Regions from separate parts of the Bradyrhizobium sp. USDA 10063 genome, predicted to be linked through region 2. Evidence: predicted binding sites of a transcription regulator. Region 2 holds the regulator's gene; each other region holds the start of a gene.
What was found. The regulator LexA, encoded in region 2, represses DNA repair genes until DNA is damaged. The targets are predictions, from matches to a motif close to TGTTCNNNNTGTGTTCNG.

Region 1 (7,990 bases), 110 kb from region 2:
AGGGTTTCGCGCGCGGCCGCCGGATTCGGCGAGGTGCGGATCACGCGGATGACCTCGTCGATATTGGCAACGGCGATGGCCAGACCGACCTGGAGGTGGGCGCGGTCGCGCGCTTTGCCGAGCAGATATTTGGTTCGCCGGGTCACCACCTGTTCGCGGAAGGCGACGAAGATGGTCAGCAGATCCTTCAGGTTCATCTGCTGCGGGCGGCCGGAATCGAGCGCCAGGATGTTGGCCGGGAAGTTGGTCTGCAGCGGCGTGAAGCGGTAGAGCTGATTCAGCACCACGTCCGGCATCGCCTCGCGCTTCAGTTCGATCACGACGCGGAAACCTTCGCGGTCGGACTCGTCGCGCAGGTCGGCAATACCCTCGATCTTCTTCTCGCGGATGAGCTCGCCGATCCGCTCGACCATGTTCGCCTTGTTAACCTGGTACGGGATCTCCGTGATGATGATCGCCTCGCGATCCTTGCGCAGGGTGTCGATCGCGACCTTGCCGCGCATCACGATCGAGCCGCGGCCGAGATGATAGGATGAGCGGATCCCCTGCCGGCCGAGGATGATGCCGCCGGTGGGGAAATCCGGTCCCGGAATGATGTTGATGAGTTCGTCGATGGTGAGCGCCGGGTTGTCGATCAGCGCCACACAGGCGTCGACGACCTCGCCGAGATTGTGCGGCGGGATATTGGTGGCCATGCCGACGGCGATGCCGCCCGCGCCATTGACCAGCAGATTCGGAAACCGCGTCGGCAGGACCGACGGCTCCTGCTCGGTGTTGTCGTAGTTGGGCTGGAAGTCGACCGTGTCCTTCTCGATATCCGCCAGCACGGCCTCTGCCGCCCGGGTCAGGCGCGCTTCGGTGTATCGATAGGCGGCCGGCGGGTCACCATCGACCGAGCCGAAATTGCCCTGGCCGTCGATCAGCGGCACGCGCATCGAAAAATCCTGCGCCATGCGCACCATGGCGTCGTAGATCGACTGGTCGCCGTGCGGGTGATACTTACCGATGACGTCGCCGACCACGCGCGCGGACTTGACGTACTTCTTATCCGGCGTGTGCCCCTGGTCGTACATCGAATACAGGATGCGGCGGTGGACGGGCTTCAGCCCGTCGCGCGCATCGGGGAGCGCCCGCGCCACGATCACGCTCATGGCGTAATCGAGGTAGGACTTCCTCATCTCGTCGAGGATGGAAACGGGACGAATGTCTGAGGGCTCCGGCGGCTCGCCGGGCTTGTCGTCTTCGGGGTCTGCCAAAGGGGGAATCCGGGTCGGTTCTACTGGGGAATCATATAGCGTATCGGCGGCCCGATAACCACCCCGGAACGGGTCCCGGCGACCGGTTTTTCCCTTCGTTTTTTCATAGACTTACGGGGTTGACGCGCGCTCCGCGGGAACCCCGTCTCGGAGCGAAGCAAGGGCGCGTCGGAGGCAAAGGCCGTGACCGCGGGCCGCGTTGGAGCGCCACTGCGGTTAGCTCGATTTCCTCACGATTCACATTAGCCGAGACCGCAAGGATGCTCGCCGCGCTTGATCACGCGGCATCAATGGCTTGATGAGGTTATCTGCAGTCATTCAAGAGGATAAGTTCATCCCATCCCTCAATCACGGAAGGGAATTTTCTTATCCTCACGACGCCCTCCAAGGGTGCTCCCGTCGATCAGAACGGAATGTCGTCATCCATGTCGCTGTTGCGGGCGCCGGCCGGCACCGCGCGGCGTGGCGCGGAACTGGAAGGCCCGCTGCCCCCGAAATCTCCGCCGCCACCGCCCATGTCGTCGGAGAAGCTGCCGCCACCGCCCCTGCCGTCCAGCATCGTGAGGTTGGAGTTGAAGCCCTGCAGCACCACTTCGGTCGAGTATTTCTCGACCCCGCTCTGATCGGTCCATTTGCGGGTCTGAAGCTGGCCCTCGATATACACCTTGGCGCCCTTCTTCAGATATTGCTCGGCGACCTTGGCGAGCCCCTCATTGAAGATGACGACGCGATGCCACTCGGTTTTTTCCTTGCGCTCGCCGGTGGCCCGGTCGCGCCAGGTCTCGGAGGTCGCGACGCTCAGATTGGCGATCGGACGACCGTCCTGGGTCCGCCGGATTTCCGGATCCTTGCCGAGATTGCCCACCAGAATGACCTTGTTCACACTTCCCGCCATCGCCGCTCTCCACTCAATCACTGGGCCGGCCGGTTGCACGGCCGCCACGTTCAGTCTTCGCTAACCACATCTTACATCGCTGCCGGACCCTATACGCCCGCCGGCGCAGCCATTCCCGTCCATCCCGCGGTTATCCACATATAGCACCAACCGCGCCATTGTTCCAGTTTTGTTCCGCACAACCTGACGTAATCATGGCAATATCGTGGCCTAAATTTGGTGCGGCGGGAATGGAACCCGAAATCGATCTCCGGGTTCCCGAAAATAACAAGCAAATCATTAACTTATGTTATCCGCACTTCGCCGTTAAGTGTTGCCTTTCGGCGACGGTATTTCCGGTTGAATCGGGGTATATGCCTAAAACGACGGCGCGGCGCTCGCGTCCTTATACCGTAACGCTTCGGGACCAATTGAAGCGAACAAAGGCTGGAGAGCTACGATGAAGAAGTTTTTGCTTGGAACGGTTGCCTTGGTTGCGCTGGCTGCGCCAGCGTCGGCTGCCGATCTTGCCGCGCGCCCTTATACCAAGGCACCGCCGGCGCCCGTCGCCGTCGTTTATGACTGGAGCGGGTTCTATATCGGCGGCAACGGCGGCTGGGGAACGAGCCGCACGTGCTGGGACGTCATCGGCTTCGGCGATGGCTGCCACGACGCGGACGGCGGCACGGCTGGTGGTCAGATCGGCTATCGCTGGCAGACCGGCACGTGGGTGTTCGGCGTCGAAGGTCAGGGCAACTGGGCCGATTTCAAGGGCAGCAACATCAGCCTGCTGACGGGCATCGACACCAACGAGTCGAGGATCGACGCCTTCGGCCTGCTGACCGGCCAGATCGGCTATGCCGCCAACAACGTGCTGTTCTACGTCAAGGGCGGTGCGGCCGTGACCGGAAATCGCTACCGCGTCCTCGACACCGCCACTGGTTTCCCGATCACCAACGACGTCAACGACACCCGTTGGGGTGCCGTGGTTGGCGCCGGCGTCGAATTCGGCTTCGCGCCGAACTGGTCGGTCGGCGTCGAGTACGACCACATCTTCCTGGGCGATCGTTCCTACGACTTCATCAATAACGGCTTCGCCGGCCCGGTCGGCACGCTCTTCACCACCGAGAATGTCAGTCAGGACGTCGACATGGTCACCGTCCGCGTGAACTACAAGTTCGGCTTCGGTGGCGCCCCACTCGTCGGGCGGTACTGATCTCGCGATCGGATATCAATCTTAGAAAAGGCCGGCCTTGCGCCGGCCTTTTTGTTTTTTGAGCCGTCTACTTCCGAGCCGTTCATCCGGGAAGCTCCGGTCGCGCGAGCGCGCTCTTGCTGCCAGCTACTGCCAAAGCTGCACGAAAAAAAATACGACCAGAAACAAATCGTTGATGATTCGTCCTAGGCACTGGAAATCATCGCGCGTTCTTCCTATGTTCCAGCATCACCCCATCGGCGCCGTGGTACGGATTTCCGACGACGCGCGCCCGTAACGTGGCGCGCTTACAAGCGCCTGGAATTGCCGATATGGATGAAGTGCTCAGGGCGAAGCGCCAACAACCCGCCGGCTCCTCAACGCGTGCCATCACCATCCGCGGCGCGCGGGAGCACAACCTCAAGAACATCGACGTCGAGATTCCTCGCGACAAGCTCGTCGTGTTCACCGGCCTGTCCGGCTCCGGCAAGTCCTCGCTCGCCTTCGACACCATCTATGCCGAGGGCCAGCGCCGCTATGTCGAATCGCTTTCGGCCTATGCCCGCCAGTTCCTGGAGATGATGCAGAAGCCGGATGTCGACCAGATCGACGGCCTGTCGCCCGCCATCTCCATCGAGCAGAAGACCACCTCGAAGAACCCGCGCTCCACCGTCGGCACCGTCACCGAGATCTACGACTATATGCGCCTACTCTGGGCCCGCGTCGGCGTGCCCTATTCGCCGGCCACGGGGCTGCCGATCGAGAGCCAGACCGTCTCGCAGATGGTCGACCGCGTGCTGGCGCTGCCCGAAGGCACCCGCCTCTATCTGCTGGCGCCGGTCGTTCGCGGCCGCAAGGGCGAGTACCGGAAGGAGCTCGCCGAATATCTCAAGAAGGGCTTTCAGCGCGTCAAGATCGACGGCACCTTCCATGAGCTCGCCGAAGCGCCGAGCCTCGACAAGAAGTTTCCGCACGACATCGACGTCGTCGTCGACCGCATCGTGGTGCGCCCCGACATTGGCCAGCGGCTCGCGGAAAGTTTTGAGACCGCGCTGAAGCTCGCCGAAGGTCTCGCCGTGATCGAATTCGCCGATGCGCCGGCGGCGGCACCCGCCGAGGAAAAGAAGAAGACCGCCAAGATCCACGACAAGAGCGGGCCTGAGCGGATACTGTTCTCGGAAAAGTTCGCCTGTCCGGTCTCCGGCTTCACCATTCCCGAGATCGAGCCGCGGTTGTTCTCGTTCAACAATCCCTATGGCGCCTGCCCCGCCTGCGGCGGCCTCGGCGTCGAGCAGCATGTCGACGAGGACCTCGTCATTCCCGACAAGGATCTGTCCCTGCGCAAGGGTGCGATCGCGCCGTGGGCAAAGTCCTCCTCGCCCTATTACCTGCAGACGCTGACCGCGCTCGGCAAGCATTACAAGTTCACGCTCGACACCAAGTGGAAGGACCTGGCCAAGAAAACGAGAGACGCGATCCTGCACGGCTCCGGCGATGACGAGATCAAGTTCTCCTACGAGGACGGGGTCCGCGCCTACGACACCAAGAAGCCGTTCGAGGGCGTGATCACCAACATCAACCGCCGCTACCGCGAGACCGAGAGCGAGTGGGCGCGCGAGGAGCTAGCGAAGTATTTCACCGACATCCCCTGCGCCGCCTGCAACGGCTATCGCCTCAAGCCGGAAGCGCTGTGCGTCAAGATCGGTGGCAAGCATATCGGCGAGATCGCCGACCTCTCGGTGAGGCGAGCCGGCGAGTGGTTCGAGACCGTGCCGGAGGCGCTGAACGCGCAGCAGAACGAGATCGCCGCCCGCGTCTTGAAGGAGATCCGCGAGCGGCTGACCTTCCTGCTCGACGTCGGCCTCAACTATCTCACGCTGTCCCGCTCCTCCGGCACCTTGTCCGGCGGCGAAAGCCAGCGCATCCGCCTGGCTTCCCAGATCGGCTCGGGGCTCACAGGCGTGCTCTATGTGCTGGACGAGCCCTCGATCGGCCTGCACCAGCGCGACAATGCGCGGCTGTTGGATACGCTGAAGCGGCTGCGCGATCTCGGCAACACCGTGGTGGTGGTCGAGCATGACGAGGACGCGATCCGATTGGCCGATTACGTGCTCGACATCGGCCCCGGCGCCGGCATGCATGGCGGCCACATCGTCGCCCAGGGCACGCCATCAGACATCATGCGCAATCCGAAATCGCTGACCGGCAAATATCTCACCGGCGAGCTTTCGGTGCCGATCCCCGATCGGCGGCCGCCGAACCATCGCCGCACCATCAAGGTCGTCAACGCCCGCGGCAACAATCTGAAGAACGTCACGGCGGAGATTCCGCTGGGGCTGTTCACCTGCATCACCGGCGTCTCCGGTGGCGGCAAGTCGACGCTCCTGATCGACACGCTCTACAAGGCGATCGCACGCAAGCTCAACAATGCGAGCGAAGCCGCCGCCCCGCACGACCGCATCGAGGGCCTCGAGCACATCGACAAGATCATCGACATCGACCAGTCGCCGATCGGCCGCACCCCGCGCTCCAACCCCGCGACTTATACCGGCGCCTTCACGCCGATCCGCGAATGGTTCGCCGGCCTACCCGAAGCCAAGGCGCGCGGCTACGAGCCGGGACGCTTCTCCTTCAACGTCAAGGGCGGCCGCTGCGAGGCCTGCCAGGGCGACGGTGTCATCAAGATCGAGATGCACTTCCTGCCGGACGTCTACGTCACCTGCGATGTCTGCAAGGGCAAGCGCTACAACCGCGAGACGCTGGAAGTGCTGTTCAAGGGCAAGTCGATCGCCGACGTGCTTGACATGACCGTGGAAGAAGCCGCCGACTTCTTCAAGGCGGTGCCGCGCGTGCGCGAAACCTTCCAGACCCTGCACCGCGTCGGCCTCGACTACATCCACGTCGGCCAGCAGGCGACAACGCTATCGGGCGGTGAAGCCCAGCGCGTCAAACTGGCAAAAGAACTTTCAAAGCGCGCCACCGGCCGCACCCTCTACATCCTGGACGAGCCGACCACCGGCCTGCACTTCCACGACGTCGCTAAACTCTTGGAGGTGCTGCACGAACTGGTCGCCCAGGGCAACACGGTCGTCGTGATCGAGCACAACCTCGAAGTCATCAAGACCGCCGACTGGGTCATCGACCTCGGCCCCGAAGGCGGCGACGGCGGCGGCGAAATCGTCGCCTGGGGCCCGCCGGAGGACATCGCGAAAGCGCCGCGGAGCTATACGGGAAAATCCCTGGCGCCGGTGCTGAAGAAGGCACAGGGCAAGCCACGCAAGAGCAGCGCGAGCGAGGCGGCGGAGTGAGGCTGGAGCTCACTTGCTCAGCCCATTTTTCCGTTGCCGAAGACGAAGTTGGATTCCGGGGCAATATTGATGACCAAGACCATCGTACTAGGAAATGAGTATGATGATAATCTTCGAAGCATTCTCGCAGGCGTAATGCGCGATTTGGGTGCAAAACGCTCGGTGCTGATTGGTCGGTCGTTGGCTCTCAAGAACTGAAAACCGCAAAATTGGAGCTGCGGGGAAAGACCGTTGACGTGGAATCTGAGACCTACGTCGGGCTGTCAATAACTGGCGACGAAAATGACATGAATGAGATAGCTACTCTAGTCTCGGTGCGCAGGACAGACTAGCGAAGCGTAATTCGCCCTCTCGCTGCCAAAGCAGCGGAGTGAGCGGTTTTCCGATGTGTCGGTCGCAGTTCCGGCGCAAATCGGTTCCGACGTTGATCTAGCGCAAATACCCCGACGATTTTAGCGCCTATTTTCTGCGATGGTTCACCCCTGTGGATCATCGCAATGATCATCGATCTGCTAAGCCAAGAGCACCGCAATATTGAACGGCTGCTTGCCGTCCTCGAGCACGAGCTGGATATTTTCGATCGCTCGGGCCGACCGGACTACGAGGTCATCCGCGCCATCATCGCCTATTTCGAAGTCTATACTGAAATGTACCACCATGCTCAGGAAGACCGTGTCTTCGCCAAGCTGAAAACTCGCGATCCCGCCGCCGCTGCCAAAATCGGCGATCTGGCGCATGAGCACCGGCAAGGCGCCGAGCGCTTGCGCCGCGTCGCCAATGCGGTCGACGGCGTGCTCGCCGATCGCGAAGTCCTTCGTCAGGAGGTGGACCGGATCGTTCGCGATTTCCTGCAACACGAGCGGCATCACATCATGATGGAGGATCGTGATTTCTTCCCCGCCGCCCTGAACGCATTGCAGCCCGACGATTGGACCGAAATCGCGTCAGCCTTGTCCCCTCACAAGGATCCGCTGTTCAGCGACGCCACGGAAGCCAGGTTCGACGCACTCCGAGCCCATATTTTGCAGCTCGAGCAAGAGGCAGAAGCCGAACGGCATTAGTGCGGTTATTTCTCTGAGCGGCATGCACGGCGAGAGTTCAATGTTCGCCGCAGGCGCATTCTTGCCGCAGTTTTTTCATTTGTGAATTTCGCAGTCCCCTGCGGGCGTGCTATCCCTTGTTGCGCCCAATGCCCCACTCCTTGGCCATCTTCGATCTCGACGGAACGCTCGCCGACAGCTTTGGCTGGTTCCTGCGCCACGTGAACGATGTCGCCGATCGGTTCAACTTCCGCCGGGTGGCGGACGAAGATATCGAAGATCTACGGCATGCGGGCTCGCGCGAGATCGTCGCGCGG
Region 2 (7,990 bases):
TGCAATGCGCCCGTCGGCGCCTGCTGTCGCGGCGTGCCCGCCCCCCAGCAGCACGACTGCATTGACGGCGTCGGCATGGAACCGCAGCACCTGTTCGGCCGCAATGCGCGTCAGCGACCAGCGGATTGCGGTTGAATCAAAGCTTCCTGAGATCGCGGTTTGTCCGTCGGACGAAATCGCCAATGCCCGCACCGGCCCGCCATGGCCGCGCAACTGCGCGCAGGCGGTAGTCATCCCCAGAGGCAGAATTACCAACAAGGCAGCGCACGTCAAAAACGCAGGGGCGCATTTTGCGAGGTGGAGCATTCGCGGCAATCGTGTCCTCCATTCGCACCGCCCTCGGCGCGCCTGTCGGCCGCGCGCCAGACCCTTCGACGACCGCAAGCGTCAAAAGCTCACGCCGTCGCATACCCGCTCCCAAGCATCAGAAAGGCACTTTAACCCCTCGATCGGAGCTTCGGGAAGAGGCCGAGGGGCGTGAACATACGCCATTCTATGCCGGCATGCGGCGCGAGTGGCGCGCCAAAACCTCCGCTGTCATTCCGGGGCGCGACGAAGTCGCGAGCTATGATGTGCAATTGCACATCAGAGAATCCATTGGGCCACAAGCGCAAGCGGTGAAATGGATTCCGGGCTCGATGCTGACGCATCGCCCCGGAATGACAGCCCCGTCATTGCGAGCGGAGCGAAGCAATCCATGTCTCCGCTTGTGGCGCTGTGGATTGCTTCGCGTCGCTCGCAATGACGATGTGGTTAGTTTGGGTGCGACAAATCAACCCGACGGGCAAATCACCAAAAGTCTGTCCAGACTATCAGCGAAAAATATTCCGCTTTCGCCGTCGGGCAAATCAGTGATTTAACTCCGCGCGTCTCACCCAGATGAGGGGCGGATCGCGATCGTCACGAACGTTGCGGTGAGATGCGGTGGACGCGGCTGTTGCGACAGACGAACGCAACATCCGCGGACGGCGAAGTCGTGTGGTTCTGGCGCCCCGACGCTGGCGCTAAGTTTTTTGCGCAAACAAAATTTGCGCGAGAGATGACGGTGGCAAGAAAGCCCGGTCACCGGGAAGAGCACGAAGTAAGCCGTAAACCACTGCGCAGGGAAAGCCGGAGTTGCTTCGGTTGACCTGTGGTCCTACCCCCGTGCTTTTTGTTGCACGGGGCCCACGGGTGCAACCGGCACCCGGCTTTCCCTGCGCCCTCTGATTGATGAGAGGGTGAAACGGTACGCAAACCTCGGGCGCAAAGCGCCGCGAGAACGCGAACTCACATCCTCTCCGCTGTTTGAATCCGAATCTCACCCCACGTCGTCCCGGCCTTGCGCGCCGCGGCGAAGCCCTTGGCGTAGCCGGGACCCGGGACCCATAGCCACAGGATGTCGTGATGTGCTCCGCTGTAACCGCTTGTGCTCACGCAACAACGCCTCGCTGTGGTTACGGGTCCCTGCTTTCCAGGGACGACAGCGGTGTGCGTGACCGTTGCCGACGGTTGCCATTGACGACATTGCCGTGGTCGCAGGATTTTCGTACACCACCGTCGTCATGACCCAACCGTCCCTCTCCCCCGGCTCCGCCGACGTCCTGTTGTTCGATCTCGGCCGCGTCGTGCTCGATATCGATTTCGGCAAGGTGATGACCATCTGGGCCGGCCATGCCGGCTGCGAGCCCGCCGAGCTCGCCGCCCGCTTTGTCATGGACGAGAGTTACAGGCATCACGAGGTCGGCAAGATCGATGACGCCGCCTTCTTCGCAAGCCTGCGGCAGTCGCTCGGCATCGAAATCTCCGACGCCCAGTTCCTGGAAGGCTGGAACGCGATCTTCGCCGGCGAGATGCCAGGAATCGCCGAGCACCTGGCGCGCGCCAAGGTGCGCCTGCCGCTCTATGCTTTCTCGAACACCAATCCGCCCCATATCGAGCATTTCTCGACAGCCTATTCGGACGTGCTCGGCCACTTCCGCCAGATATTCTTCTCGTCGACGATCGGGTTTCGGAAACCCGATGCGGAAGCCTATGATTACGTGGTGAAGGCGATCGGCGTGCCGGCCTCGCGCATCGTGTTCTTCGACGATTCCGCCGAGAACATCCGCGGCGCACGAGCGGCAGGCCTTAACGCCATTCACGTCACATCGTCAGATGATGTGACGAACGCGCTTCTCGCACTCGGAATTTAGGAGTTGCCCGTGGCCCTGATGCCGGTCGCCGATGCGCTAGCCGCTGTTCTCGCCGGCGTGGAACCGTTGACGGAAGAGATGGTCGCGCTCGATGCTGCCTGTCACCGCACCCTCGCGCATGACGTCGCAGCGAGGCGCACGCAGCCGCCACTGGCGATGTCAGCGATGGATGGCTATGCGGTGCGCTCAGCCGATGCCGCCGATCTCAGCGCGCGGCTGAAGGTGATCGGCGAAGTCGCCGCGGGCCGGCCGTTCGATCGGGAACTTGGCCGGCGCGAAGCGGCGCGGATCTTCACCGGTGGCGTCATTCCCGCTGGCGCCGATGCCGTCGTGATCCAGGAAGACACCAGGGTCGACGGCGATCACATCACCATCACCGAGGCCGCCATCGCCGGGCGGCATATCCGGCCCGCCGGGATCGATTTCCGCGAAGGCGACGTGCTGCTTCAGCGCGGCAGCCGGCTGACCGACCGCGCGCTGTCGCTGGCGGCGTCGATGAACTATCCGGAACTCGCGGTGCGGCGCCGGCCAAAGGTCGCCGTGCTCGCGACCGGCGACGAACTGGTGATGCCGGGCAGCTCGCCGGGTCCGGGCCAGATCGTCTATTCCAACGGCTATGCGCTGCGGGCGCTGGCCCGCGCGGAAGGCGCCGAAACGATCGATCTGGGGGTCGCCGCGGACACGGTTGCCGCCACCACCGAAGGCATCCGCCGCGCGCATGCCGCGGGCGCCGATATCCTCGTCACCACCGGCGGCGCCTCGGTCGGCGACCATGACCTCGTGAAACCGTCGCTCGAGGCCGAGGGTGTCACCATGGCGTTCTGGAAGATCGCGATGCGGCCGGGCAAGCCGATGATGCATGGCCGGCTCGGCGCGATGCGGGTGATCGGCCTGCCCGGCAATCCGGTGTCGTCCTATGTCTGCGCCTACCTGTTCCTGGTGCCGTTGATTCGGGCCCTGCTCGGCCGCTCGGCGATCCATCACGTCAGGAAAAGCGCCCTGCTCGGCCGCGATCTCGCCGCCAACGATCAGCGCGAAGACTATCTTCGTGCGCTGCTCGAAGAGCGCGCCGACGGCACGCTGATCGCAACGCCGGTCACCCGGCAGGACAGTTCGCTGCTCGGGAATCTCACTGCGGCGCAGGCACTTGTGATCCGTCCGCCATTCGCGCCGGCGGCGCCGAAAGGCGCCCCCTGCGACATTCTCCGATTGCCTGAATGAAGCCGCGACCAGCACGTACGGGAGCATTTCCAATCGCGTTCACCTGAAATTAAGTGGTTGCGGAACACATATCGAACATATAGTGTCCGTTCATGATTTGTTTCGAAACTCGCTGTCTACGAATGGGAGTGCGTGGCTCCCGAGATCAGCTCTTCTCAAGTCTCGGATCGAACGACGCTACCAACCGGGGGAATGCTCGCGATGCTTACGCGCAAACAGTATGAACTTCTGCGTTTCATCAACGAACGGCTGAAAGAGGCCGGTGTGCCTCCTTCCTTCGACGAGATGAAGGACGCACTCGACCTGCGCTCGAAGTCCGGCATCCACCGCCTGATCACGGCGCTGGAGGAACGGGGCTTCATCCGTCGCCTGCCGAACCGCGCCCGCGCGATCGAGGTGATCAAGCTGCCCGAGCTCTCGGCGGCCGGCAACGGCCGCCGCGGGTTCACGCCGAGCGTCATCGAAGGCACGCTCGGCAAGCGCACGAGCAGCACGGCCGTGGCCGAGGACGATGGCAACCGTCCCGTCGCGGTCCCCGTGATGGGCCGGATCGCGGCGGGTACGCCGATCGAGGCGCTGCAGACCCGCAGCCACACGATCAGCGTGCCGCCCGACATGCTCGGCTCCGGCGAGCACTACGCGCTCGAGGTGCGTGGCGATTCCATGGTGGAGGCCGGAATCCTCGACGGCGACATGGCGCTGATCCAGCGCAACGAGACCGCCAACACCGGCGACATCGTGGTGGCGCTGATCGATGAGGAGGAAGCTACGCTGAAGCGCTTCCGTCGCCGCGGCGCCTCGATCGCACTCGAGCCTGCCAATGCCGCCTACGAAGTCCGCATCCTGCCGCCGAACCGGGTGCGGATCCAGGGCAAGCTGATCGGGCTTTATCGCAAGTATTGAGCGTCCGGCACAGCAGCCCGTCTGGTACTTGGGTGGGTACTTTGTTCATGCGAGACGCTGACAAGAACGACTTAGAATGATTAGAATATGAGTCCCGGTAGTTCGCCGCCGGGGCTATTCTGTGCGAGGCAACGTACGGCAGCGCCTCGCTATCGTGTTTGTGAACGGACACAAGGCGTGGGCCGTACAAATGCCAAGAACGAAGCAGAGGCTTATAAGTTATCGTCCACTCTGATAGAGGCCTGCGCCTCTCCCAGGCCCGGGTCGGCTATCTCGAATGAGGAGCAATCCGATGTGTGACTATAGCCTGCATGCCGTGGCGACGCGTCCCGCCCAGGTTGGAGAGACGCTCATCACCACCACCTTCCGCGGCACCTCGACCCGCGGCTTCGCTTCGGAAAGCGATCCGACGGTCGCGGTCTGCATGCTTCCCGGGACCGAACTCGCGTTCGCTGACAACGTCCGTTACGACAATCGCTGGATTTGGACCAAGACGACCGGCTTCCGCGTCGGCAAGTTCAACCAGATCGATCCGCATATTCGGGATCGTCACCACGACGCTATCGAATTCCCCGATGGCAGCCATGTATTGGTGACCCAGCTCTGCGAAGGGCAGCGGGCGACCGTGCTGCAACTGCCCGTGACGCATCATGTTGTCGAGCCGGCGCAGAAGGTGGTCGAGCAGCGCCCGGCGCCGAACCCGCTGTTCATGGGCTGACGGCCTCGCGCAGCGTGCGCCGCCGGTTTCGGCCGGCGGAACGTTGCCGCGAGCGACAAGCAAAGTGTTTTGAGCGGCCCCGGAGGGCACATCCGGGGGCGCGTGTGATTTTGTGTTGAACGAGTGCTTCATTTCGCCGAGGGGGCGTGATCGGTGGTCACCAAGATCACATGGCAAAGAGCCGGACGCGTGGCCGAGCCGGGCCGGTACATGTTCAGGTTCGGCTGGCTCACCGTGGCAGCGGAAGATCTTGCCATCTGGGAGCGATATCCGGATGCGACCTTTACGCTCGTTCAAATGCCTTCGCGTTCAGGCAGCCCGGACGAGTTTCGACTCGGCGCGTTCGAGTTGCCGGCCAGCGCCGGCGGAGATTGACGGGGCGCTCAGTCTTCTGGCTGCAGGTCGGATTCGGACGGGGTCGCATCGATCGCGCGCGGCGCAGGTGCTCCCTGGATTCGGATCGTGGTCTCGGGCTCGCCTTCGCCTGACATCGCGGGGGACCACGGCCGGTCGAGGCCGGCGGGCCTGACCGCGTCGATGACGAAGCCGTTCCGGTTCCGCCGCAGCGTCAGCCCGCCCTGCCGCCGCAGGCGCTCGGCATCGATGACCGCCGCGGTGCAGCCCTGCGGAACGGGCCTTGCCGTCACGATCAGCACCGCCCGCTCGCAATCGTCCGCAAGCGCCTCAGCGCGCTGCGTGAGGGCAATGAACGCGCCGCCCGCTGCAGGGCTCACGCAGCCGCCCTCATCGCACGACACACCCTCGGTGAGCGAGGGATCGCTTGCGGCCCGGGCATCGGCGTCGGCAGCCAGCCACTCCTTCGCGAGGAACGCGTCCTTCGCGGTCCGCATCAGGTGCAGTCGCCCGTCACCGCCGCGCACGGCGACATGGCGGCCGTCGCCGGAAATCAGGATGTCCGGTTGGGGCGCCCTCACCGCCCAGACCACCGCAATGAGAAGCACGGCCGCGCCGACGAAGCGCAGCGGCGTGCGCAACAGCCCGAGCAGGATGATGCCGAGGCTCGCGGCGATCAGAGGGCCGATCCCGAACGCACCAATGCGGCCGACCGCGCCCGGCAACGCGGCGACCCATTGCGCGACCACGATCATCCAGTCGATGCCGGTGCCCATGATCGCCCAGAACACGCCGTCGAAGCCGAACGGCATCGCCAAGAGGCCAAGCAGCCCTGCCGGCATCACCAGCGCCGACACCACCGGCATCGCCGCGAGATTGGCGAGCACGCCAAAGGGTGCCACCCGGTGAAAGTGGAAGGCGGCATAGGGCGTGGTCGCAAGCCCCGCCACCAGCGACGCCAGCAGCAGCATCGCGACCTCCCGCCCACCCCACAGCGCAATCCGCGCGGTCGTAGAATGATCGGGAGCGGCGAACAGATGCGGCATGCCGATCTGCACCAGCGCCACCAGCCCGAGGGTGGCCGCAAACGACATCTGGAAGCTCGGATGCACCAGCGCTTCCGGCGCGATCACGAGCACGATCATGGCCGCGACCGCGAGCGTCCGGAACGTGACCGCGCGGCGGTCGACCATGACCGCGATCAGCACCACTGCCGTCATGAAAAACGAGCGCTGCGTCGCGACCTCGGCCCCCGACAGCAGCAGATAGAAGGCGGCCGCCACAAGCGCGGCGGCGGCGGACCATTTCTTGATTGGAAAGCCCACGGTGAGCACCGGGAACAGCGCAAGCAACGCGCGGACCGCGAAGAAGACCACGCCCGCGACCACGGCCATGTGGTAGCCCGAGATCGACAGCACGTGGCCGAGCCCCGAGACGAACATCGCGTCATTCACCGGCTCGGAGATTGCGTCGCGCCGGCCGGTCAGGAGCGCGGTCGCGATCGCGCGATTGTCGCCCTCGAGCACGTTGCGGATGCGCGCGTCGATCGCATCGCGCATGCCCTGCATGAACGCCGCATAGCGCAGCGCAAATCCGCGGCCTTCCGGCGGCGCCGTCGTCTTGATCGCGCCGAGTACGAAACCGGAGGCGCCGATGCCCTGGAAATAGAGATCGCGGCCGAAATCATAGCTGCCGGGCCGTAAAGGCGAGAGCGGCGGCTGCAGCCGCGCCTTCAATTCGACGAAGCTGCCGACTTCAGGGGCGGTGCCCTTCTTCACCGAAAGCCTGATACGCTCGAGCTTCGGCGCGCCGCGCTGGCTTTCGATGCTCGCCACCCGCAGCACGAAACGATCGGTCCGCTCTCGGATGTCGCGCGTCTCGACAAATCCGGTGAGCGAGACCGAAAACAGCGGCCGCGCCAGCACGCCATGCGCGACCCGCGCGGTTCGCCAGGTAGCAACCGCAAAGCCCGCAGCAACAGCGGCAATCATGACGGCGACGACGAACGCCTGCCGCCGCCTGAGCAGGAATGCGAGAATGCACAGCGCGATCGCGACGATCACCGCGACCGACAGCACCGGTTCATGGTCGGCGGCGAAGTAAAGCGCGATGCCGCTGCCGAACGCGACCGGCACCCAAGGCAGAAGCCGCCCGGCGCCCGCTTCGGCACGGGCCCATTGGCGCAATGTCTCGATGATCGGGGGCCAGGCGCCGACGCTGATCGGGGCATACCCACCCGCCGACGCGATCGCCTCGCGTGGCGGCCAGGTGCCGGCATAGCCGCGCCTGCCGCCCGGCGTCCTGCCCTCGTCCGACATCCTGCGCCCTGGACTACCCCTGTTTCTGCGAAACTACCGGAAGCAGGTATCCGCGGGATAGCGGAACAGATGCGAACATCCTGCCGGAGCGCTCCCAATCCCGGCACCGGCTTCTTCCGTCGGCCTCAAGCCCGATTGAGCCGAAAGTCTCGTAAGGCTGCAGTCCCATTGAGGATTGGACTGCGGTCGCGCCTCCGCCCGTACAGATGGGAAAGAGGCTTATCACATCGGCAACGGCTGGGGCGGCGGCTTGGTGCCGTTGTCACCTCGGCGGCTTTCGCCGCCACCGGCAGCGTCGGCTA
Region 3 (7,990 bases), 7.9 Mb from region 2:
GAAGCCTTTATCGAGATTTGGTCTTGAAGCCGGCTGGATCGGTCTTCCGCCGCCCACTGATGAATTGAGTGCAAAATCGGTCATTCTGACGCCCCGTCAAAATACAGAAGGAGGCCCTAGTTTTGACCGATTGCCTTGAAGGTTAGATGACAGCCGTAGTTTGCGTGAGCCGCGGCGGTGCGTGAGTGCTGCATCGATTGCGGCCTGCGACGCGCGTTCGCGACGCGATCAGTTAAATGGCAAGCCACGCGCACGGCGGAAGCGTGATGCGAAGGAAGCGGTCGCGCGCTGCCTGACGCCGGGGCTGTGGCGCCGCGGCAGCGCGTCGACCGCATGGGAACGTCATTGGCGTGAACAAGACGCCCCAAACTCCCCCTGTAATTGGAGAGTATCGTCCATCAATGTAAGGTTGTAAATGGATATCAGTTTTATCAACGGCTTGTTATTGCGGACTATGCATGGTGCCATGCTTACGCTGCGGCCTGCGCGCGCTTCCTCAATAGTTCCGCCGCGATCTTCAGATCCTCGACAAAACGTTGATATTCCCGCTCTTTCGCATCGTCATCGGGCAGCCGCAGCAGATAGGAGGGATGCACCGTCACCAGCGCCTTGATGTCGTCGTCGAGATCGATCAGGCGGCCGCGGTTCTTGTTGATCGGCGTGAGCTTGTTGAACACGCATTGTGCAGCGGTCGCGCCCATCGCCACCACCAGATCCGGCTTGATCGATGCGAGTTCCCGCTCATACCATTGGCGGCAGGCCTTGATCTCCGGCGTAGTCGGCTTCTGGTGCAGGCGGATCTTGCCGCGCGGTACGAATTTGAAATGCTTCACCGCATTGGTGACGTAGACCTTCTTGCGGTCGATGCCGGCCTCGATCAGCGCGCGGTCGAGCATCAGGCCGGCGGGACCGACGAACGGTTTCCCGGCGAGATCTTCCTTGTCGCCCGGCTGCTCGCCGACCAGCACCACCTGCGCGCTTTGCGGGCCTTCGCCGAACACGGTCTGCGTCGCATGCTTGTAGAGATGGCAGGCGCGGCACTCCGCGGCTTCCTCGCGCAACCTGCTCAGCGTGTCGGCGGCGTGGCGGATCATGGCGGGTTCCGGTGGCGTAGCGCTTTCGCTTGCGGGCTTAATCGTCAAAGCCTCGGGTGGGTTCCTCGCTTTCTTTGCCGCGAGCCGCGCCGGGTTGAAGATCGCAGCGCAATGACGCTGCCAGATCTCCTCCAGCCGATTGCCTGCGGGCATCTCGGCCTCGCTGATGCCTGGCGTGATCGACACCGCATGCCCGTCCCAATGCGCGCAGACATCTGATGTGAGGATCGACCAGGGCATGTCGGCAAAGCGGCTCGCGAAGAACGGCGCGGCCAGTTCCACGACATGATGCTGTGGCTCGAACCAGGCGACGAAATGCGATGTGTGCTCGCGCCCGATTTCGCGGAAGCGGATCGACGTCCGCATCCGCTGCGCCTCGTGATGCACGGCCTTCGCCATCGCATGGATGCGCGCGACCTCGGGATCGTCGGCGATATCGAGCAGGTCATGGTCGCGGCGCAGGCGCCACAACAGGCGATAGAGCAGGGCAAAGCGCTCCGCGTCGCGATACAGGATCGCGGTTTTTGCCAGCTCGACAAATTTGGCCGGCACGTTGAACGTGCCGTGCGGCACTTCCAGTGGCGCTTCGGCCGTCGATATTTCCGACAGATCGGGCCCGTGGCCGCGCACGGCCCATGTCACGTCGGCCGGCGTCACGTCGTTCAATACCAGCGCCCGCGCCGCCGTGCGCCAGCCGTCGAAATCGGTCTCGCTGCCCAGGATGATGTGGTGCATGGTACCTGCTCCGCTCTCATCAACCCCCTTGATTTCACTGAAGAATTTATCCCGTTACCAATCCGATTGACTCCGCCCGCGCAGTTGGCTTTATATTAGAACATATCATGAACGAATGGGCTAGCTTCTGGTTTCTCTCCTAAGCCAGCAACGGCCCCGATATCTTCCTTAAGGAGCGGCGCATGACGAGCGCACGCCTGAGCACGCTTGCGTCCTTGCGCGGGCGCATCGAGCGCATTGAGACATCCAATGAAGCGCACGCGCTGCAGCGGATCGCGCTGGGACACCCCAGCGCCGATGCGATGCTCAAGGGCGGCCTTGCGAAAGCCGCGGTGCACGAGGTGTTTGCCGAGGGGCGCCAAGGCGCTTCCGCCACCGGCTTCATCGCAGGGCTGGCCGGCCGTCTTGCCGCACGAAAGCCGCTGGTCTGGGTGCGGCAGGATTTTTCCGAAATCGAATCCGGCGCGCTCTCGATGAGCGGCCTGTCCGAGCTCGGCCTCGATCCGCGCCTTCTCGTCACCGTGCGCGCCGCCGACATCGACAATGCGCTACGCACCACGGCCGATGCGCTCGCCTGCGACGCGTTGGGCGCCGTCATCATGGAGGTCTGGGGCGAGTCCAAGCAGCTCGATCTGGTCGCGAGCCGCAAACTGACGCTTGCCTCGCAATCATCAGGCGTCCCCGCGCTGCTGCTCCGCCTGGCGGCAACGCCGCTTCCCTCCACCGCGGAAACCAGATGGATCGTGCGCGCGGCGCATTCGCCGCCGGGCGCCAGTTGGAGCGCGTGGGGTGCGCCTCTGTTCGATGCGCAGCTCGTTCGCAATCGTCATGGCCCGGTCGGGCGATGGATCATGGAATGGAAATGTGATGAGTGCCTTTTCAGTGAACCGTCGGCGTATCCTCAGCCTGTGGCTGCCGCGCCTGCCCATCGATCGGATCAAGCGGCAACTGGCGCGCACCGCCTCGCAAGCTGAAACACGCGAGCTGCCCGAACTCCCTCTCCCGCTTGCGGGAGAGGGCCGGGGTGAGGGTGGCTCCGCGGGCGAGACTCTTCGTGTGGAGAGAACCCTCACCCGGATCGCATCTGGCGATGCGATCCGACCTCCCCCGCAAGCGGGGGAGGTGGAAGTGCCGAGCGTCGTCAGCGCGAAGCGGACCGCGCTGGCTGAAAATACTTCTCACCACACGGGCGCTGCATCGCCCCCTCTCCCGCTTGCGGGGGAGGGCTGGGGTGGGGGTGGCTCCGCGGGCGAGACTCTTCGTGGGGAGAGAGCCCTCACCCGGATCGCTGGCGCGATCCGACCTCTCCCGCAAGCGGGAGAGGTGGAAGTGCCGAGCGTCGTCAGCGCGAAGCGGACCGCGCTGGCTGAAAATACTTCTCACCACACGGGCGCTGCATCGCCCCCTCTCCCGCTTGCGGGGGAGGGGGGGGGTGGGGGTGTCTCCACAGGCGAGACTCTTCGTGGGGAGAGAACCCTCACCCGGATCGCATCTGGCGATGCGATCCGACCTCCCCCGCAAGCGGGGGAGGTGGAAGTGCCGAGCGTCGTCAGCGCGAAGCGGACCGCGCTGGCTGAAAATACTTCTCACCACACGGGCGCTGCATCGCCCCCTCTCCCGCTTGCGGGGGAGGGCTGGGGTGGGGGTGTCTCCACAGGCGAGACTCTTCGTGGGGAGAGAGCCCTCACCCGGATCGCTGGCGCGATCCGACCTCTCCCGCAAGCGGGAGAGGTGGAAGTGCCCAGCGTCGTGGTCATCAAGGAGCACAACGCGCTGGTGATCCACTCCCTCGACGACATCGCCGCGCGAAGCGGCCTGTCGATCGGTCTGCCGCTCGCCAATGCCCGCGCGATCTGCCCGGAACTGACGGTCTATGATGCCGACGAGGTTGCGGATGCCAAGACGCTCAATGACATCGCCGATTGGTGCGATCGCTTCACACCTCTGGTGGCGCTCGATCCGCCCTATGGTCTCTTCCTGGACATCACCGGCTGCGCCCATCTGTTCGGCGGTGAGCGTGCGATGCTGCAGATCGTCTGCGGCGCTCTCAATCGGCGCGGCTTTGCCGTCAGCGGCGCGATCGCGGCCACATCGGTCTGCGCCCGCACGCTGACGCGGCATTCGTCTGGCAGGATCATCGAGGATGGTGCGGAGGCCGAGGCCGTCGGCCCGTTGTCGATCGCGGCACTGGGCGCGGATGAGGCAATCACGAAAGGCTTGCGCCGCGCCGGCCTGAAGACCATCGGCGATGTCGCCGCCCGCGCGCGCCATGAGATCGCGGCGCGTTTCGGCGCAGCTTTCACCACGCGGCTCGAACATGCGTTGGGGCAGGGCGATGCGCCGATCAGCCCGCGCAAACCATTGCCGGACTACATCGTTGAAAAGCGTTTTCCCGAGCCGATCACGACCGAGCCCATGATCGCGATGACGCTGCAGAACCTCGCCAAGATGCTGGTCCAGGCGATGGACAAGCAGGGCAAGGGCGCGCGCAAGCTGGAGGCAGCCTTCTTCCGCACCGACGGCGCGGTGCGCACGCTTGCCGTCGAGACCGGGCGTGCGGTGACGAAGTTTGAGGTGATCGACCGCCTGTTCCGCGAACGGCTCGAGGCGCTGAGCGATCCCCTCGATCCCGGCTTCGGCTTCGACCTGATCCGCCTGTCCGCCGGCCGTACCGAGATCGTGGTGCAGCAGCAGCGCGATCTCGACGCCCATGTCCATGACAATGACGAGCTTGCCGCGCTGATCGACCGCATCGCTGCCCGCATCGGCGGCAAGCGCGTGGTCGTGCACCTGCCGGAGGACACCCATATCCCCGAGCGCGCGGCGCTTGCCGCGCCGGCGCAGCATCATCTGGCCGCTTCATCGCATGCCGTCTGGCCCGCGCGCGCCGAGGGCGAGCCGCCGCTCCGTCCGCTGCGGCTGTTCGAAAGGCCGGAGCCGATCAAGGTGCCGTTCGCCACCGTGCCTGATGGACCGCCGCATCGCTTCACCTGGCGGCGCGCCACGCATCAGGTGGTGCGGGTCGAAGGTCCCGAACGCATCGCCATGGAATGGTGGCAGCGGGACGGGAAAGTGCTGACGCGCGACTATTTCCGCGTCGAGGACGAGCAGGGCCTGCGCTTCTGGATCTTTCGCGATGGTCTCTACGACAGCGAATTGATCGACGAAGACGGCAAGCCCGTTCCCGCCAACTGGTTCGTGCATGGGTTGTTCGCATGATGGAACCGACGCCCGACTATGCCGAGATCGGCATATCAAGCAATTTCTCCTTCCTGCGCGGCGGATCGGATCCGCGCGCCTATGTGCATCAGGCGAGCATTCTCCGCATCCCCGTGATCGGGCTTGCCGATCACAACACGCTCGCCGGCGTGGTGCGCGCCTACAAGGAGCTCGAGAATTCGGAAGTGACGCACCCGCCAAAGCTCCTGATCGGTTCGCGCATCGGCTTCATGGACGGCACGCCTGACATCCTGGTCTATCCGCGCGACCGCGCAGCCTACGGCCGGCTGTGCCAGCTCCTCACCCGCGGCAAGCGCGGCAATGACATCGAACGGATCGAAAAGGGCGAATGTCATCTGAAGCTGAATGATCTCTTGGACTTCGCTGAAGGCCAGCTCCTGGTGCTGTCATTGCCGCACCGTTTCGAGGCGGCCAAGGCGCTCGATCTGCTTGCGCACCTGAAGGCAAGCCGCACTGATGGCGTGTGGCTCGCCGCAAGCCTGCTCTATCGCGGCGACGACAGGCGGCGGCTGGCGCGATTGCATCACCTCGCAACGAAAGCCGAAGTGCCGCTGCTCGCGACCAACGAGGTGCTCTATCACCATCCCGCGCGCCGCCCGCTGCAGGATGTGCTCACCTGTATCAGGGAGAAGACGACGATCGATGCGATCGGCAGGAAGCTGGAAGCCAATGCCGAGCGGCATCTGAAGCCCGCGCACGAGATGGCGCGACTGTTCCGCGATTTTCCCGACGCGATCGCAGAGACCATGCGCTTTGCCGATCGCATCACCTTCTCGCTCGACCAGCTCAAATACCAATATCCCGATGAGCCAGTGCCGCCGGGCAAGACCGCGCAGCAGCATCTGGAAGACCTGACCTGGGCCGGCGTCATCAATTATTTCGGCGGCCGGATCGACGACAAGCTCAGAGCGACCTTGCACAAGGAGCTCGCGCTGATCGCAGAGCTGAAATACGCGCATTACTTCCTGACCGTGCACGACATCGTCCGTTACGCACGCAGCCAGGGCATTCTGTGCCAGGGGCGGGGATCGGCGGCGAACTCCGCCGTGTGCTATGTGCTCGGCATCACTTCGGTCGATCCGACCAAGGTCGATCTGTTGTTCGAGCGCTTCATCTCCAAGGAGCGGCTGGAGCCGCCCGATATCGACGTCGATTTCGAACATTCGCGGCGCGAGGAGGTGATGCAATATGTCTATCGCCGCTATGGCCGGCATCGCGCCGCCATCATCGCGACCGTCATCCACTATCGTCCGCGCAGCGCGATCCGCGACGTCGGCAAGGCGCTTGGGCTGACGGAGGACGTCACCGCCGCGCTCGCCGATACCGTGTGGGGAAGCTGGGGCAAGGGCCTCAACGACATGCAGGTGCGGCAGGCGGGACTGGACCCGAAGAACGCGATGATCGGGCTCGCCGTCGATCTCGCCACCGAGCTGATCGAATTCCCGCGCCACCTCTCGCAGCATGTCGGCGGCTACGTGCTGACGCAGGACCGGCTCGATACCTATGTGCCGATCGGCAATGCCGCGATGGACGACCGCACCTTCATCGAATGGGACAAGGACGACGTCGACGCGCTCAACATGATGAAGGTCGACGTGCTGGCACTGGGCATGCTGACCTGCATCCGCAAGAGCTTTGACCTGATCGCCGAGCACAAAGGTCAACGATATGAGCTTGCGACGGTCCCGCAGGATGACGAAAAAGTCTACGACATGCTGTGCCGCGGTGAATCGCTCGGCGTCTTCCAGGTCGAAAGCCGCGCGCAGATGAACATGCTACCACGCTTGAAGCCGCGGGAGTTCTACGACCTCGTCATCGAGGTCGCGATCGTGCGCCCGGGGCCGATCCAGGGCGACATGGTGCATCCATACTTGCGCCGGCGGAACAAGCAGGAGAAGGTGACCTATCCAGCGCCATCGCCGGAACATGGCGATGCGGACGAACTCTACCGCGTGCTGCACAAGACGCTCGGCGTGCCCTTGTTCCAGGAACAGGCGATGCGGATCGCGATCGAGGCGGCACACTTCACCTCCGAAGAGGCCAACGGTCTGCGCCGCTCGATGGCGACCTTCCGCAACCTCGGCACCATCGGCAAGTACGAAGACAAGCTGATCGGCAACATGGTCGCGCGCGGCTATGATCCGGAATTTGCCAGAAGCTGCTTCGACCAGATCAAGGGGTTTGGCTCTTACGGTTTCCCGGAAAGCCATGCCGCGAGCTTCGCGCAACTCGTCTACATCTCCTCCTGGCTCAAGCATCATCATCCCGACGCCTTTTGCTGTGCGCTCTTGAACTCGCAGCCGATGGGCTTTTATGCGCCAGCCCAGATCGTCGGCGACGCCCGCAAGAACGGCGTCGAGGTCCGTGAGATCGATGTGTCCTTCAGCTTCGCCCAGAACACGCTGGAGGAGAGCAGCGGCAAGCATTGCGCCGTCCGATTAGGATTCCGCCAGATCGACGGATTCAACTGGAAGGATCCGGACGAGGAACGACTGAAACAAATCCAGGCGTCATTCCGGGAGGTGCCTGCGCTCCCTCTCCCGCCTGCGGGAGAGGGTCGGGGTGAGGGTGTCTCCCCGGGCGAGAACCTTTGTGTGGCGATAGCCCTCACCCGGATCGCATCTAGCGATGCGATCCGACCTCCCCCGCAAGCGGGGGAGGTGGAGCAGACAGAATTCTCTTTGGTCGCGCCGGTGGCGCCGCAAGCTCCCACCTCTCCCCAGCGGGGAGAGGTCGACTTGCACATGGCCATGTGCAAGTCGGGTGAGGGGGCTCAGGTCCCACGAGAGACCGTGCCCCTCACCCGCGCCTTCGGCGCGACCTCTCCCTATGGGAGAGGTGAAGAAACCAACGACTGGGCCGACCGCATCGTTGCGGCGCGGCAGCGGCGTCCCTTCACCTCGCTGGAGGATTTTGCCCGC
Region 4 (7,990 bases), 840 kb from region 2:
TGGAATTTTGATCCGCTGATGCATGACGGCATCGAGGCGGGCCACGCCAATGTCTGGGCGCCGATGTCGGTGGATGAGACGCGCGCCCTGGTGTTCCTGCCGACGTCGTCGCCGAGCCCGGATTTCTGGGGCGGCAGGCGTCCGGGTAACAATCAGCATGCCAACTCCGTCGTCGCGCTGCGCATCGAGACCGGCGAACTGGTGTGGTCGTTCCAGACCGTGCATCACGATCTCTGGGATTACGACCTGCCGGCGCAGCCGACGCTGGTGCGGATCGATGTCAGCCAGGCCATGCGCGACGTCGTGATCCAGCCGACCAAGCAGGGCTTCGTCTTCGTGCTCGACCGCAATACCGGCAAGCCGATATGGCCGGTCGAGGAGCGCGCGGTGCCGCAGGGCGCGGCGGACGGCGAGAAGCCTTCGCCGACGCAGCCATTCCCGACCCATGTGCCGACGCTCGTGCCGCAGGGGATCTCGGTCGACGACGCGTTCGATCCGTTTCCGCTGGTCGGCCGCTCCACCTGCAAGGAGCAATTCGCAGCCGCGCGCAGCGAGGGCCTCTATACGCCGCCATCGACGCAAGGCACGCTGCTGTTTCCATTCACCGCCGGCGGCGTGAACTGGGGCGGCGTCGCGTTCGATCCGCTCCATCAGATCCTCTACGCCAATGTCAGCCGCGGTGTGCATCTCGTGAAGCTGATCCCGCGCGAGCAGGCTACCGGTTTCAATCCGCCGCCCGGCCATGATTTCGGCCGGCAGCAGGGCGCGCCTTTCGCGATGTCGCGTGCGATCGTGACTTCGCCGCTCGGATTGTTTTGCAACAAGCCGCCCTGGGGCGAGATGGTCGCGGTTGATCTCAGGGCCGGCAAGATTCTGTGGCGTTCGCCGGTCGGCACGACGGAGGATCGCGCGCCGCTCGGCATTGCACGCCCCTGGGGCATGCCGCTGGTGAATGGCGTCGTGGTCACCGCAGGCGGCCTCGTCTTCACCGGCGCGATGGATGCCTATCTGCGCGCGTTCGATGCCAGGACCGGCCGGGAGTTGTGGCAGGGCCGGCTGCCGGTGCCCGGCGTCGCCAATCCCATGACCTATCTGTGGAAGGGCGAGCAATATGTCGTGATCGGCGCCGGCGGCCATTCGGAAGCGGGCACGACGATCGGCGACAGTATGGTGGCCTTCCGTCTGCCGCGACAGGGCGAAGCGCCCTCGCTCTGGTCGCGCACGATCGACCGGCCGGGCGGACGCTTCCTTGGCGGGGCGACTTCAGCGGGACTCCTTCTCGCGGTGCTGGTGGCTGCGGCATGGCGCTGGCGCCGCCGACGCGATGCGCGCTAAGCCGTCACAGCATCGCAAAGGCGCTTGAGACCATCGCCACCGGCTTGTTGTCGGTGGCAGAGAGCAGCGTGACGCGGCCGAAACTCATGGTGCGGCCGAGGCGGACGACGCGCGCGTCCGCCAGCACGTCGGCGGCGCTCACCGCGCGCATGAAATGCGTGGTCTGGTCGACGGTGGTCATCGGCCGATAGCTGCGGTTGGCGGCAAGGTTGGCGATCACCATCGACGTATCCGCGAATGCCATCAGCGCCTGGCCGCAGACGACGCCGCCATGGCGGCACAGCCGTTCGGAGAAGGGCATGCGCAAGACCGCACCGGGCTGCCAATCGGCGCCGGCCTCCCGCGGCGGCGCAACATCAAAGCCCTCGATCGAGAGATTGAGATCGAGCACCCAGGGGGCAAATACCTCGCCAAGCACCCGCCGCGCATCATCGATGCCGAATTCCGTGACCCCTTCCTGCTGCATGGATGCGTATTCCTCTCCCTTGGCGATGACGGCGGATGCATTCTAGAGGGCATTTACCGGAAGGGAACAGCAGGGCGGCCGGCTTGAAATTGCCAGACTTTTGGCATCCCATGACCGCCATCTCAGGAGAGGGCGCCAAGATCCCGCAGATCTCAGGTCTGGGGCCTGCTTGGCGAAGCGGCTTGGGCGGGATATACGCCAAGCTAAATCCCGGGGGACTAGTGAGGGAGCATGTTATGAGAATTCTGGGCGCCATGGCGGTCGTGGCGATGCTGGCAACGCCGGCTTACGCGCAAATGCAGACCCCGCATATCAACCTGCTTGCGGACGGACCGACGAAGACGCCGGACGAGCTCGAGCAGGACGCGGTCAGGGACAAGGCCTACAGGGAATCGCTGAGGAAGATCCCCGACGCCAAGACGTCATCCGACCCGTGGGGTAGCGTGCGGAGCGAGGCGCCCAAGGCGGCCGCCCCGGCGAAGCCGAAGACCAAGACCGGCAGCGCGCAGCAGTAAGCGCCGACGTTACGCGGAGACTCGGATTCGGTCTCCGCTCTCCCTATATTTGGCCGGTCGTCACCTGGTTTGGAATTGCGACATGGCCTTGCGTCCGCGTGATCTTGCGAGCCGAATGGCCGCCCGGCGAAAGCGGGGCGACGGCTTCCTGCGCGAGACCTTTACCCTGCCGCGCGACGAGGCGCGGCTGAAGGCACGCGACTTCCTCAACCGGTATCCCAAGGCCGCCTATATGAGCGCGGTGGAAAGCTGGCGCGAATTGCCCGGCGACAGGATCGAATTCACGATGCGGCGTCTTGCCAGCGCCGATTGACGCGCCAGGTCCGGAAACGGTTCTGATCCAGATTTTTGTTTTGACGCGTTTTCTGCGCAGATAAGTCTACGCAATCTGCGTAACCTTGATTGCTATGCGAACCGGAATCCACTTCGCTCGAAAACGCTCTAGTCCAGCGTTTTCGCGACCAGTCGAATCCGACAGATCGGATGCTTGGTGTCGTCCAGCAGTTCGATCTGCCACTCCGCGTTTTCCTGAAGATGACGCGACACGCCGCTGATCATGTCGGCGCAGACACGAGTCATCTCCTTCCACGCCGCGTCGCGATCGGGAAACTCGGCACCGTCATTGCAGATGCCGGTGCCGTCGACGGTTCGGATGCGAAAGAAATAGAGCGGCATGAGATGGCACCGGCGCATCAAGGCCGCCGACGGGCAACCCACTGGGAACAGGAAGTGGAGTCCCTGGCGCCGTAAAGATCAATCCCGGTTATTTACGGAAGTGCTGTCAGCGCAATGATGAGTCGCCGGTGCCGGTCGCTTCGCGGCTGGCCTTCTTCAACTCGCGGTCGATGCGTAACTGGACGCGCCGAATCGCCAGCAACTGAAGCTTCGCCTCGGTCCTGCCGGTCTTGACTGTATCGCCGATCTGAAACTGCCACTTCCAGACACCGGGTGTGACCAACGTGACGGTATATTCGACGCCCTTATGGATCATCTTCAAGGCTCCGCACACACCCGGCGGCATTCCAGGCTGAACGAAAGGTTGCACCACATTGGAATCCGCCGAAGGGCAGTTGCCGCGTTGCGCGATCCGATCGCCCGATCCCGGTATTTCCAGCGCCATCAGTCGCCGTCCCCGAGCTTAACGTAAGTTAACATCGATCGAATCTGCCCGTTCCGGCGCACTGCATATTTTTCCCCGGGTTCAGGCAGGTCTGCTTTGAGCACGCCGATGTCGGCGCGCTCGATCAAATCGCGTCACGCTGGTGCGGAAGGAACTTCTCGCAAAATGCGGGCGGCAGCGGCGGCCCTTGGACAGGCGCGCGACACGCCCGGCCGACGAGGAACTTGTCCTCCAAGGACCCGAGGCATTCTGCGTACCGCCAAGCGTGGAAAGATACCGCCAAGCAGTCCGCCATCCGAAAACCCGTGCGTTCTCGGGCGGATGCACCAAATCGCGAACATTTTGATGGAACTTTGTTCTTGTCCGGAGAACTACGGCGCCCGGGCGGGCTCGATCGGTACATGGACACCCGATCCACGCCATGTTGGGTTTCACCGCGAACGATCGCCTGTCGTCGGGGCGAAGCAATCGTAGCTCGTCGATCGGCGACTGCAGGTCTGTGCGAGCTGTCGCATCATTGCTTGCCGGCAGCGGCGATCGGATGGCAGCGGGCAAATGATTGCTATGCGAGCATCGATCCGGAGCGCGTGTTCCGAGGAGCTTCGCAAGGCAGGTCACGGATGTTGCGAGAGCGCTTTGATCGATCACAGGCAGACTGCCGACATCGACGACTGCCAATTCTTCCCGACTGCTGCGGCGTCTCGACGGGATGGCGCGGCCTTACTGTTGCAACTGCCACTGCTCGGCGTAGACGGCCAGCCGATCATATTCTTCGGCGATCTTGAGCAGCCTCTCGCGCGAATTACGATAGACAAACGACTCTGCTTTGGTGCGGGTCTCTTCCGCTCGCTCTCGCCAATAGCTCGGGTCTTGCAGTGTGTTCCTCATGGGCACTTCCCGCTCTGATCTGTCTGAACGACAATTCCGGAACGGAAGCGATGCTCCCTTCACAAAAAGGGAAACCCGCATAGCCGCTAACTTGCGTTAAGGCGGAAAGGAACTTCGTTCTCGGTCGGAGAACTACGGATTGTCGTCCTCTTTCGGGAACGGCTCAAAGGTTTGACGTCCCAGGAACGTGTCAGGCTTTGCGGTTTGTTCGAGGAGTTGGAAGGATCGTGCGATGATCTCGCGCGAGCGCGTCGTGAATACGTCGTCCTGCGCCCAGGACGGGCGATAAATATAGGTGTGCCCGCCGATCATCTCGCGCTCCCTTGAATCATGCAGGCGGGAGCGCGATTGGTCTCTCAGCCACCGTTGCCTACGGGCGGATCCGCTGTCGGTGATGGACAGGCAACTCGGCGGGGCGGCTTTGGTTCAGAAGTGAATTTAGGGCGGCGGAGCCCCGGGGTGGGGCGCCCTGGGTTAACGAAAAGAACATATTGCGAACATGGAACAAAGATGGTACAGGCTTTCAACGCAATAGCCATCGAATCCTCATCGGCCCCCGTATTTCCCGCTAGCGAATCCCCGTCATAAGGAGCACATCCAATGTCCGCCACTGCCCTGCGTATCGTCGAAGGATCCTCCATGGATAAGTCCAAGGCTCTGTCTGCCGCGCTCTCCCAGATCGAGCGCCAGTTCGGCAAGGGCTCGGTGATGAAGCTTGGCAAGAACGATCGCTCGATGGATATCGAGACGGTATCGTCGGGGTCGCTCGGGCTCGACATCGCGCTTGGCGTCGGCGGCCTGCCGAAGGGACGCATCGTCGAGATCTACGGACCGGAATCTTCGGGCAAGACAACGCTGGCGCTGCATACGGTCGCGGAAGCGCAGAAGAAGGGCGGCATCTGTGCTTTCATCGACGCCGAACACGCGCTCGACCCGGTCTATGCGCGCAAGGTCGGCGTCAATATCGACGAGCTCCTGATTTCGCAGCCCGATACCGGCGAGCAGGCGCTGGAGATCTGCGACACGCTGGTGCGTTCGGGTGCGGTCGACGTGCTGGTGGTCGATTCGGTAGCGGCGCTGGTGCCGAAGGCCGAGCTCGAAGGCGAGATGGGTGATGCGCTGCCCGGCCTGCAGGCGCGCTTGATGAGTCAGGCGCTGCGCAAGCTCACCGCCTCCATCAACAAGTCCAACACCATGGTGATCTTCATCAACCAGATCCGCATGAAGATCGGCGTGATGTACGGCTCGCCGGAGACGACCACCGGCGGCAACGCACTGAAGTTTTACGCCTCCGTCCGCCTCGACATCCGCCGCATCGGCGCGATCAAGGAGCGCGACGAGGTGGTCGGCAACACCACGCGCGTGAAGGTGGTCAAGAACAAGCTGGCGCCGCCCTTCAAGCAGGTCGAGTTCGACATCATGTATGGCGAGGGCGTCTCCAAGATGGGCGAGATCCTCGACCTCGGCGTCAAGGCCGGTATCGTCGAGAAGTCCGGTGCCTGGTTCTCCTATGACAGCCAGCGGCTCGGGCAGGGCCGTGAGAACTCCAAGGCGTTCCTCCGCTCCAACCCCGACATCACCAGCAAGATCGAGCTCGCGATCCGGCAGAACTCCGGCCTGATCGCCGAGCAGATCCTCGCCGGCACACCCGAGCGCGACGCCGACGGTGAGGAGCCGGCGGAAGAGTAAGTTTCGAGATATCCGATTTCTTCGCGGGAAGCGGGCGCTGAGGACGTTGAGTTGCCGACGTCTTCGGCGCCCGTTTTGTTTTGGTTTGGGTGATTGCCGGAGAGAATGATGAAGCCCCTGGTCCTGACGGGCTGGTTGATCCCGGAGTTTATTAAATCTGATTTCGCCGATCTCGCTGTTGATTTCTTCTATCGCTTCACGTGGGGACCGTTACCGTCTCCAGAAGAGCTGGCAGCCCATCTTGGTCCCCGCACGTCCGGCCAAAAGCAAGGGACTCACTGGTCGGATTTTGCGACCCGGTGGTCGCGTAGCGAAAACAAGCGCCACAGGGATCTCGGCTTGGCCGAGTTCTGCCAGCAATACGAGAGCGTGGAGCTATGGTACGACGTACGCCCGGACGCCCAACTGCAACTGGTCTGGCTGCTCGATTACTTCAGCTCCTATCCCGAAACCGTCGCCAGATTGAGGCTGCGCCTTGTTGACCTTGAGATGATCGGGCTTCATCCGGGCGGTTTTCACAAGTGGCGACCGCCCGCCATCGATGTCACCGAGAAGGAACTCGCAACGGCAAGCGCCGCATGGCAGGCCTATCGGGCGCCGACGCCGGAAGCCTGCTTCGGTCTGCTCCGCAAGGACTTGAGTGCTCTGCCGTCGCTCAAGCCTGTCCTGCTCGATCTCCTGGAAGAGCTTCCCTCGGCTTCGACCGGGCTGGGTGCGACGGAAATGCGGATGCTGGAGCTGATCTCAAGGGGCTATGCGAACGTCAATCCGCTTTTCCACTTCCGGCAGCTTCGCCAGACGCACGTCTTCGACGAGTGGCAGCACGGCTACCTGCTTGACGGGCTTGGGCTTGGCCCGACTCCTGCGGTCGCGGGACTCGACGAGGAACTACGGACGATCGGGCGGGATAACCTGCGGGACCGGCACACGGCTCTCTTACGAAGCCGGCTGTCGCTGACAGATTTCGGCAAGGCCGTCGTCGGCCACAAGGAAGATTTCAGCCGCCACAACCCGATCGACCGCTGGTGGGGCGGCACGCATTTGACGAACGATAACCTCTGGCGCTGGAGTCCTGGGCTGATCGCGCCTTAGAGACGGCGAGTAGGATGGGTTTCGTCTACCTACTCAACTGTCATTGCCGGGCTCGACCCGGCAAGCCATCCTTCTTCCAAAGACTCTTTTGGGATGGATGCCCGGGTCAAGCCCGGGCATGACGAACTAACATCACTCCGCAGCCTGCGCGTAATCGCTCACCGGCGGGCAGGAGCACACCAAATTGCGGTCGCCGTAGGCGTTGTCGACGCGGCCGACCGGGCTCCAGTATTTGTCCGTGCGCGAGACCCCGTCCGGGAAACAGCCCTCGGCGCGGCTGTAGGCGCGATTCCACCCGTCGTCGGCGATGTCGTGCACGGTGTGCGGAGCGTAGCGGAGCGGCGAGGCTTCGACCTTGAAGCGGCCGCCTTCGATCTCGGCGATCTCCTGGCGGATCGCGATCATGGCATCACAAAAACGATCCAGCTCGGCCTTGGATTCCGATTCCGTCGGCTCGATCATCAGCGTGCCCGGCACCGGGAAGCTCATGGTCGGCGCGTGGAAGCCGTAATCGATCAGGCGCTTTGCAATGTCGTCGACGGTGACGCCGGCCGAAGTCTTCAGCGGCCGCGGATCGACGATGCATTCATGGGCGACGCGGCCCTTGGCGTTGCGGTACAGCACCGGGAAATGCGGGTGCAAACGTGCGGCGATGTAGTTGGCATTGAGGATCGCGATCTCGGTGGCACGTGTCAGGCCTTCGCCGCCCATCATCAGGATGTAGATGTAGGAGATGGTCAGGATCGACGCCGAGCCGAACGGCGCCGCCGACACCGGCCCGATCGGGTGCGGCGTTCCGCCGTCGGTTGCGGGATGGCCGGGCAGATAAGGGGCCAGATGCGCCCGCACGCCGATCGGGCCCATGCCAGGGCCGCCGCCGCCATG

Region 1: the regulator LexA is predicted to act here: its motif matches at 3,554-3,571, upstream of uvrA (excinuclease ABC subunit UvrA).
Region 3: the regulator LexA is predicted to act here: its motif matches at 1,926-1,943, upstream of ACVJGD_RS44870 (ImuA family protein).
Region 4: the regulator LexA is predicted to act here: its motif matches at 4,807-4,824, upstream of recA (recombinase RecA).

What each region holds. Positions count from the first base shown of each region.
Region 1 is NZ_JBSSGP010000002.1:1,204,805-1,212,794, forward strand. Features, by position in the region: partial or broken gene gyrA (DNA gyrase subunit A) at 1-1,256, opposite strand, end outside; gene ACVJGD_RS07625 (single-stranded DNA-binding protein) at 1,660-2,151, opposite strand; gene ACVJGD_RS07630 (outer membrane protein) at 2,591-3,346, shown strand; gene uvrA (excinuclease ABC subunit UvrA) at 3,658-6,633, shown strand; gene ACVJGD_RS07640 (hypothetical protein) at 6,703-6,831, shown strand; gene ACVJGD_RS07645 (hemerythrin domain-containing protein) at 7,131-7,694, shown strand; gene ACVJGD_RS07650 (HAD-IA family hydrolase) at 7,823-7,990, shown strand, end outside.
Region 2 is NZ_JBSSGP010000002.1:1,316,110-1,324,099, forward strand. Features, by position in the region: gene ACVJGD_RS08150 (c-type cytochrome) at 1-234, opposite strand, end outside; gene ACVJGD_RS08155 (HAD-IA family hydrolase) at 1,545-2,174, shown strand; gene ACVJGD_RS08160 (molybdopterin molybdotransferase MoeA) at 2,184-3,395, shown strand; gene lexA (transcriptional repressor LexA) at 3,597-4,298, shown strand; gene ACVJGD_RS08170 (hypothetical protein) at 4,591-5,016, shown strand; gene ACVJGD_RS08175 (hypothetical protein) at 5,170-5,391, shown strand; gene ACVJGD_RS08180 (ComEC/Rec2 family competence protein) at 5,400-7,688, opposite strand; partial or broken gene ACVJGD_RS08185 (MFS transporter) at 7,909-7,990, shown strand, end outside.
Region 3 is NZ_JBSSGP010000002.1:9,227,253-9,235,242, forward strand. Features, by position in the region: gene ACVJGD_RS44860 (inorganic phosphate transporter) at 1-84, opposite strand, end outside; gene ACVJGD_RS44865 (UdgX family uracil-DNA binding protein) at 471-1,829, opposite strand; gene ACVJGD_RS44870 (ImuA family protein) at 2,012-2,803, shown strand; gene ACVJGD_RS44875 (Y-family DNA polymerase) at 3,567-5,048, shown strand; gene ACVJGD_RS44880 (error-prone DNA polymerase) at 5,048-7,990, shown strand, end outside.
Region 4 is NZ_JBSSGP010000002.1:2,154,637-2,162,626, reverse strand. Features, by position in the region: gene ACVJGD_RS12650 (pyrroloquinoline quinone-dependent dehydrogenase) at 1-1,335, shown strand, start outside; gene ACVJGD_RS12645 (PaaI family thioesterase) at 1,340-1,801, opposite strand; gene ACVJGD_RS12640 (hypothetical protein) at 2,038-2,316, shown strand; gene ACVJGD_RS12635 (hypothetical protein) at 2,399-2,629, shown strand; gene ACVJGD_RS12630 (DUF6894 family protein) at 2,758-2,991, opposite strand; gene ACVJGD_RS12625 (hypothetical protein) at 3,098-3,436, opposite strand; gene ACVJGD_RS12620 (hypothetical protein) at 4,157-4,324, opposite strand; gene ACVJGD_RS12615 (hypothetical protein) at 4,457-4,636, opposite strand; gene recA (recombinase RecA) at 4,925-6,013, shown strand; gene ACVJGD_RS12605 (hypothetical protein) at 6,119-7,105, shown strand; gene gcvP (aminomethyl-transferring glycine dehydrogenase) at 7,238-7,990, opposite strand, start outside.